2 linked regions of the Catenuloplanes niger genome follow. The protein of the gene in region 2 interacts with the protein of the main gene of each other region in a pairwise test. Links are inferred from orthologs where the notes say so. Each region holds a gene or a part of one and is shown on either strand. Other genes may lie near its edges.

The links.
Region 1: the proteins of secG (region 2) and secA2 interact in binary tests that used the Escherichia coli proteins (3 or more experiments, as listed by UniProt). The link is inferred for Catenuloplanes niger from one-to-one orthologs.

The regions. Positions count from the first base shown.
Region 1 is NZ_JAVDYC010000001.1:7,436,728-7,440,085, forward strand. Bases 71-3,116 are described here. They hold secA2 (accessory Sec system translocase SecA2), read left to right. Parts: upstream 71-467; coding sequence 468-2,765; downstream 2,766-3,116. Other genes in these bases: J2S44_RS32495 (ABC transporter ATP-binding protein), read left to right, coding at 71-414. Also shown: more of J2S44_RS32495, read left to right, coding at 1-70; J2S44_RS32505 (hypothetical protein), read left to right, coding at 3,152-3,358. UniProt on the Escherichia coli protein: Required for protein export, interacts with the SecYEG preprotein conducting channel.
Region 2 is NZ_JAVDYC010000001.1:1,903,440-1,906,676, reverse strand. What follows is about bases 34-2,958. They hold secG (preprotein translocase subunit SecG), read left to right. Parts: upstream 34-1,329; coding sequence 1,330-1,587; downstream 1,588-2,958. Other genes in these bases: J2S44_RS08250 (hypothetical protein), read right to left, coding at 2,731-2,958; J2S44_RS08255 (nuclear transport factor 2 family protein), read right to left, coding at 2,164-2,589; J2S44_RS08260 (RNA polymerase-binding protein RbpA), read left to right, coding at 1,701-2,045; tpiA (triose-phosphate isomerase), read left to right, coding at 420-1,211; J2S44_RS08275 (phosphoglycerate kinase), read left to right, coding at 34-420. Outside these bases: more of J2S44_RS08275, read left to right, coding at 1-33; more of J2S44_RS08250, read right to left, coding at 2,959-3,237. UniProt on the Escherichia coli protein: Subunit of the protein translocation channel SecYEG. Overexpression of some hybrid proteins has been thought to jam the protein secretion apparatus resulting in cell death; while this may be true it also results in FtsH-mediated degradation of SecY.

The sequences.
Region 1 (3,358 bases), 5.5 Mb from region 2 along the record:
ACGCGCACCGGCCTCGGGCTGGACGCGCAGGTCGGCGAGGGCGGCGTGCTGCTGTCCGGCGGCGAGCGGCAGCGGCTGGCGATCGCCCGCGCGCTGCTCACCGACGCGCCGATCCTGCTGATGGACGAGCCGACCAGCAACCTGGACGCGCGCAACGAGGCCGCGCTGCGCCGCGCGATCGACGCCGCCGCCGCGACCCGCACGCTGCTGGTGGTGGCGCACCGCCTCTCCACGGTCGTCGAGTCCGACCAGATCGTGGTGATGGAGTCCGGGCGGGTGGTCGCGACCGGGCGGCACGAGGAGCTGGTGGAGTCGAGTCCGCTCTATCGCGAGCTGGCCGCGCACCAACTGTTGGTTCCGGAGGCGGAGTCGCTCCGGTCCGGCGCGGCATGGTCGGGTCGGAAACCGGGCTGATCTGACCGGTGCCCCTCACCACTCTGCGGCGTGATGAAGTAGCGTTTCGCACCATGGGTGTGTCGTCACGGTTGAAGAGCCGCTTCCAGAAGTTCCTGCAGCGCCCAGGGACGACCGTCGATCTCGCGCCGCTGCAGAAGCGGCTGCCGGCGGTCGAGGCGCTGGAGGAGGAGCTCAAGGAGCTCGACGACGCCGAGCTGACCGAGCGGGCCGGCGCGGCGGACGAGATCGTCGAGATCTGCGCGATCGGCCGTGAGGCCGCGCGCCGGGGCCTCGACCAGCGGCCGTACGACGAGCAGGTGCTCGGCGTGATGGCGCTGCTCTCCGGCAAGGTCGCCGAGATGGCCACCGGCGAGGGCAAGACGCTGACCGCCGCGATCGCCGCCTACGGCCACGTCCGCCAGGGCCGCGGCCCGGTGCACGTGCTGACCGTCAACGACTACCTCGCGGCCCGCGACGCGGACTGGATGCGCCCGGTCCTGACGCTGCTCGGCCTCACGGTCGGCTCGGTCACCGAGGCGTCCACGCCGGAGGAGCGGCGCGCCGCCTACGGCTGCGACGTCACCTACGTCTCCGTCTCCGAGGCCGGCTTCGACTACCTGCGCGACCAGCTCGTGGTCGACATCGAGGACCGGGTGCAGCGCGAGCTGTCCACCGCGATCGTCGACGAGGCCGACTCGATCCTGATCGACGAGGCGCGCGTGCCGATGGTGCTGGCCGGCACCGTGCCCGGCGAGCAGGACCCGGTGCACGCCGCCGCCGCGCTGGTCAAGGGCCTGCGGCGGAACCGCGACTACGAGATCGCGGAGGACGGCCGCAGCGTCGCGTTCACCACCGAGGGCACCGAGAAGATCGAGAAGAAGCTCGACGGCATCGACCTCTACGCCGACGAGAACTTCGACCAGCTCTCCGCGCTCAACGTGGCGCTGCACGCGCACGCGCTGCTGCACCGCGACGTCGACTACATCGTGCGCAACGGCGCCGTCGAGCTGGTCGACGAGTCGCGCGGCCGGGTCGCGCAGCGCCGCCGCTGGCCGGACGGGCTGCAGGCCGCGGTCGAGGCCAAGGAGGGGCTGTCGGCGACCAGCGAGGGCGAGGTGCTGCAGACCATCACGGTGCAGTCCTTCATCGCGCTCTACAAGACGGTCTGCGGCATGACCGCCACCGCGGTGCTCGTCGGTGACCAGCTCCGCGAGTTCTTCAAGCTCGAGGTCGCGGTCATCCCGCCGCACAAGCCGAACATTCGCGAGGACCTTCCCGACCGCATCTTCGCGACGCGGCAGGAGAAGGAGGACGCGCTGGTCAAGGAGATCCAGGAGGCCCACGAGACGGGCCGCCCGGTGCTGATCGGCACGCGCGACGTGAAGGAGTCGGAGAGCCTGGCCGCCGCGCTCGAGGCCGCCGGCGTCCCGTGCGTGGTGCTGAACGCGAAGAACGACGCGGAGGAGGCGGCGATCATCGCGGAGGCCGGCAAGCGCGGCGCGGTGACCGTCTCCACCCAGATGGCCGGCCGCGGCGTCGACATCCGGCTCGGCGGCAGCGACGAGGCCGACCACGACGAGGTCGCCGAGCTCGGTGGGCTCTACATGATCGGCACCGGCCGGTTCGACAGCGGCCGCATCGACGACCAGCTCCGCGGCCGCGCCGGCCGGCAGGGCGACCCGGGCACGTCCGTCTTCTACGGCAGCCTGGAGGACGACCTGATCGTCCGGAACGCGGGCGACATGATCCCGCCGTCGCCGCACATGGACATGGACGGCGTGGTCACCGACGAGCGGGTGGACTACGCGGTCGGGCACGCGCAGCGCGTCGCCGAGGGCGTCGGTCACGAGATCCACCGCAACACCTGGCGCTACAACGTGGTCATCGAGCAGCAGCGGGCGGCGCTCTCCGAGCGTCGCGAGCGCCTGCTCACCACGGACGTCGCGGCGGACATGCTGCGGTCGAAGTTCCCGGAGGAGACCGCGGAGGTCGACGACGAGGTGCTGAGCAAGGTCTCCCGGTCGATCGCGCTCTACCACCTCGACCGGCTCTGGGCCGAGCACCTGTCCTACCTGTCCGAGGTGCGGGAGGGCGTGCACCTGCGGGCGCTCGGCAAGCTGGACCCGCTGGACGAGTTCCACCGGGCCGCGGTGCCGGCGTTCGGCAAGATCATGCCGGAGATCGAGGACCGGACGGTCGACACGTTCGCCGAGATCGACGAGGTGACCGACACCTGGGAGCCGGCCCAGGCCAACCTGGTCCGCCCGTCCGCGACGTGGACGTACCTGGTGCACGACAACCCGTTCGGTTCCGAGCTCGACCGGCTCATCGCCGCGGTCGGCCGTCGCCTCGTCACCGGCCGGAAATAAACGACATACCACGCTCGGGTGAAGCCCGCCTTGTCCGGTATTGAGCCGGTAAGGCGGGCTTCGTGCTGTCTCACTCATCACCCACCGCATCGCGGGTAGAAGCCCAGCGTGATGTGGTTGCCGCCTCATGAAAATTCTCAGAATCCGTTAATCCTTCTGTGGCTACCGGTGCGTACATCGTGGCGAACCCAGCAGGCGTGCGGATGAGCCCCGCGCGCCGGCCGGTTCACGCAGGTTCCGAGTTCGACCGGGCGATGGGGACAGCAGGAATGACCGTGGGTTGCGCGAAACGACTTCATAGCTGAGGCCGTACGAAGAACGCGCTGGCCGTCAGGGATCCGGCCGCGCGCAACGGTGGTGGCGCGAATGCAGAAGATCGAGGAGCGATGGCTAAACGCAAGCAGGTTCAACGGTCCACCCGCGAGACCGGTCCCGTCGTGGCCCCGGCTGACGGCGAGAAGAAGAAGGGCATGTCGGCCGGGATGTCCTGGCTGATCATCGGTCTCGGCGTCGTCGCCTCGCTGTGGGCCATCGGCGCGCTGACCAACGCGGGCGTCGTCCCGGCCGCGTACCTCTTCGCGTACCTGGACTTC
Region 2 (3,237 bases):
CGCGGTGGCGACCGGATCGTGCTGCCGGTCGACGTGGTCGCGGCCTCGGAGTTCTCGGCGTCCGCCGCGCACGACGTCGTTCCCGCGGACGGGATTCCCGCCGACCGCCTGGGCCTCGACATCGGACCGGCGTCGGTCCAGCTCTTCGCCGAGGCCATCGCCGGTGCCCGGACCGTCTTCTGGAACGGCCCGATGGGCGTCTTCGAGCTGGCGCCGTTCGCGGCCGGCACCCGGGGCGTCGCCGAGGCGATCACCAAGGTCGACGGCTTCACCGTGGTCGGCGGCGGCGACTCGGCCGCGGCCGTGCGCACGCTCGGCCTGGACGAGGCCGCGTTCGGCCACATCTCCACCGGTGGCGGTGCCTCGCTGGAGTACCTCGAGGGCAAGACCCTTCCCGGTATCGAGGCTTTGGAGAAGTAATGGCGACCTCGTCGCGCCGGCCGCTGATGGCCGGCAACTGGAAGATGAACCTCAACCACTTCGAGGCGAACCTTCTCGTCCAGAAGCTGGCCGCGGGCCTCACCGAGAAGCAGCTGACCGACGTGGAGACCGTGGTGCTCCCGCCGTTCACCGACATCCGCACGGTGCAGACCGCGGTCGACGGTGACAAGCTGCTGATCGGCTACGGCGCGCAGGACATCTCGGCGCACAAGTCGGGTGCCTACACCGGCGAGATCTCGGGCGCGATGCTCGCGAAGCTCGGCTGCACCTACGTGGTGGTCGGGCACTCCGAGCGCCGCGAGTACCACAACGAGTCGGACGCCCTGGTCAACGCGAAGGCCAAGGCCGCGCTGGCGAACGAGCTCACGCCGATCTTCTGCCTCGGCGAGGGCCTGGACGTCCGCGAGGCCGGTGGGCACATCGCCCACTGCGCCGACCAGCTCGAGGCCGGTCTCGACGGCTTCACCGCCGCCGAGGTCGAGAAGATCGTCATCGCGTACGAGCCGGTCTGGGCGATCGGCACCGGCAAGACCGCCACGCCGGAGGACGCGCAGGAGGTGTGCGGCGACATCCGCGCCCGCCTGGCGAAGAAGTACGGGCAGGAGACCGCGGACAAGGTCCGCGTGCTCTACGGCGGCTCCGTCAAGGGCAACAACGTCGCCCAGATCATGGCGCAGCCGGACGTGGACGGTGCGCTGGTCGGCGGCGCCAGCATCGACGCCGAGCAGTTCGTGCAGATCGTGCGTTTCCCGGAGCACGTCGCGCGCTGACGCTCGTTGAAACGAAGGGGGCCCGGCTGGGCCCCCTTCCGCGTGCCCCGCGTGACTGTGACTTCGACCGCCCGCTATCCTTGGCGACGGCCCTGCCCAAGAGAGGAACGACCCGATCATGCCGATGTGGTTCGCCTACACGTTGATCGTGTTGCTGATCATCACGAGTGCCATCCTGACCATGCTCATCCTGCTTCACCGGGGCAAGGGCGGCGGCATGTCGAGCATGTTCGGCGGCGGCGTCACCTCCAGCCTGGCCGGATCGTCCGTGGCCGAGAAGAACCTCGACCGCTACACCGTTCTGGTCGGAATCGTGTGGTTCGCCTGCATCGTCGGGCTCGGTTTCTGGCTGAAACTCGCCGTCGACGGTGCCTGAGCGGCACCCGTAGTCGTACACTCTGCGCTTGGTCCCCGTCCTCGGGGCCAAGCGCAGAGTTTTTGTTTGCTTCCCGCCGCTTCCACCGATCCCCCAACGGACAGGAGCGAATCGTGCCGAACGGCAGCGCTATCCGGGGCACCCGCGTGGGCTCCAGCCCCATGCGCCCCACCGAGAGAAGCGAACCGGCCCCGCGCGTCCCCGTCACCTACTGGTGCGGCAACGGCCACACGACCGAGCTGCTGCTCGCGGCCGAGGCCCCGGCGCCGGAGGCCTGGGACTGCCCGCGCTGCGGCCAGCCCGCCGGCCGCGACCGCGAGAACCCACCCGGTCCGGCGCGCCCGGAGCCGTACAAGACACATCTGGCCTATGTGAAGGAACGCCGGTCCCCTGAGGACGGCGAGGCCATCCTCGCGGAGGCGCTGGCGGCGGTGCGGGCGCGGCGCGGCGAGCGGTAACAGCTGTTCCGAAGCCGATCCGCCCGCTTCCGGCGTGCCCTTCGGCTCGGCGGTCCCGTCACGGATCCGGGGCCCGCACCGCGATGCCGCGGTGCGGGCCCCGGCCGCGTCGTGACCGCTACGCGCCCAGGTGCTGGCGCAGCATGTCGCCCCAGCCGGGCTGGATCATGCTCTTGAAGCGCCACTCGCCGTGCTCCTTGGCCATGACGTCGACGTAGCGGGTCCGGCTGATCTCGCCGTCGATCGTCATCGTGGAGTCCGTCGTGACCACGGCCAGATCGGCGTCGAGGAACACCGGGCTGCGGCGGTTGTCGAAGTCGACCGTGGCCGAGCCCGCGCCGGCCATGCTCATCGCCGCGACGAACGTCGCCCGGTCCCACACCTGCCCCACGCACTCACCGGCGGAGTCGTCCGTCATCACCATCAGCGGGAAGAGCGCCATGTCGGCCATGGCCTCGATGTCGTTGTCGCGCGCGTGCGAGTCGTACCGGGCGAACCAGTCGAGCAGGGCGCCGACCTCGTCGTGCGTGGGTGTGTACGTCATACCGTACATTGTACGGGCCGGGTGGGCGGCCCGGGTGATCAACCAGTCGCGGGAGGGCGGCCGGCCGGCTGCGGCCCCGGCCGGCCGACGCGAGCTGGTTGATCACCCAGGTCCTGGGGGTGCCGAGACAGGTCTGTGGCGTCAGTCGACGAAGGGGTGGACGAACCAGTCGAGGTCGATTTCGACCCGGGCTCCGGCTCTGGCCTCGGCCTCGGCTCCGGCCTCGGTCGAGGTGCCGTCGGCGCCGCGCACACCGCCGGCGCCGGTCGCGGGGAGGCCGGCGGTCGCGCCGATGGTGCCGCCGGCGACGGTGGTGACCGTGCCGTCCACCGCGACGGCCGTCGCGGTGCCCGTTGCGGTGGCCGCTGTGCTACCGGCTGCGACGGCCGTCGCGGTGCCGGCTGCGGTGGCTGGGATTGGGCTGATCGCGCTGGCTGGAGCGGTGGGGGTGGCTGTGGCCGGCGCGGTGCCGGTGGCGACGGCCGGCGCGGTGCCGAACACGATGGTTGGCGCGGTGCCGGTCGCGATGGTGGTGTCGGGAGCGGAGCGTGGACGCGGCGGTCGGGGCAGCTGGTTGCGGCGGGTGCCGCTGGTGGTACCCCGGTAAGCACCGAAGCCGCCGCGCAGGCGGGCCGGTGCGACAACGGT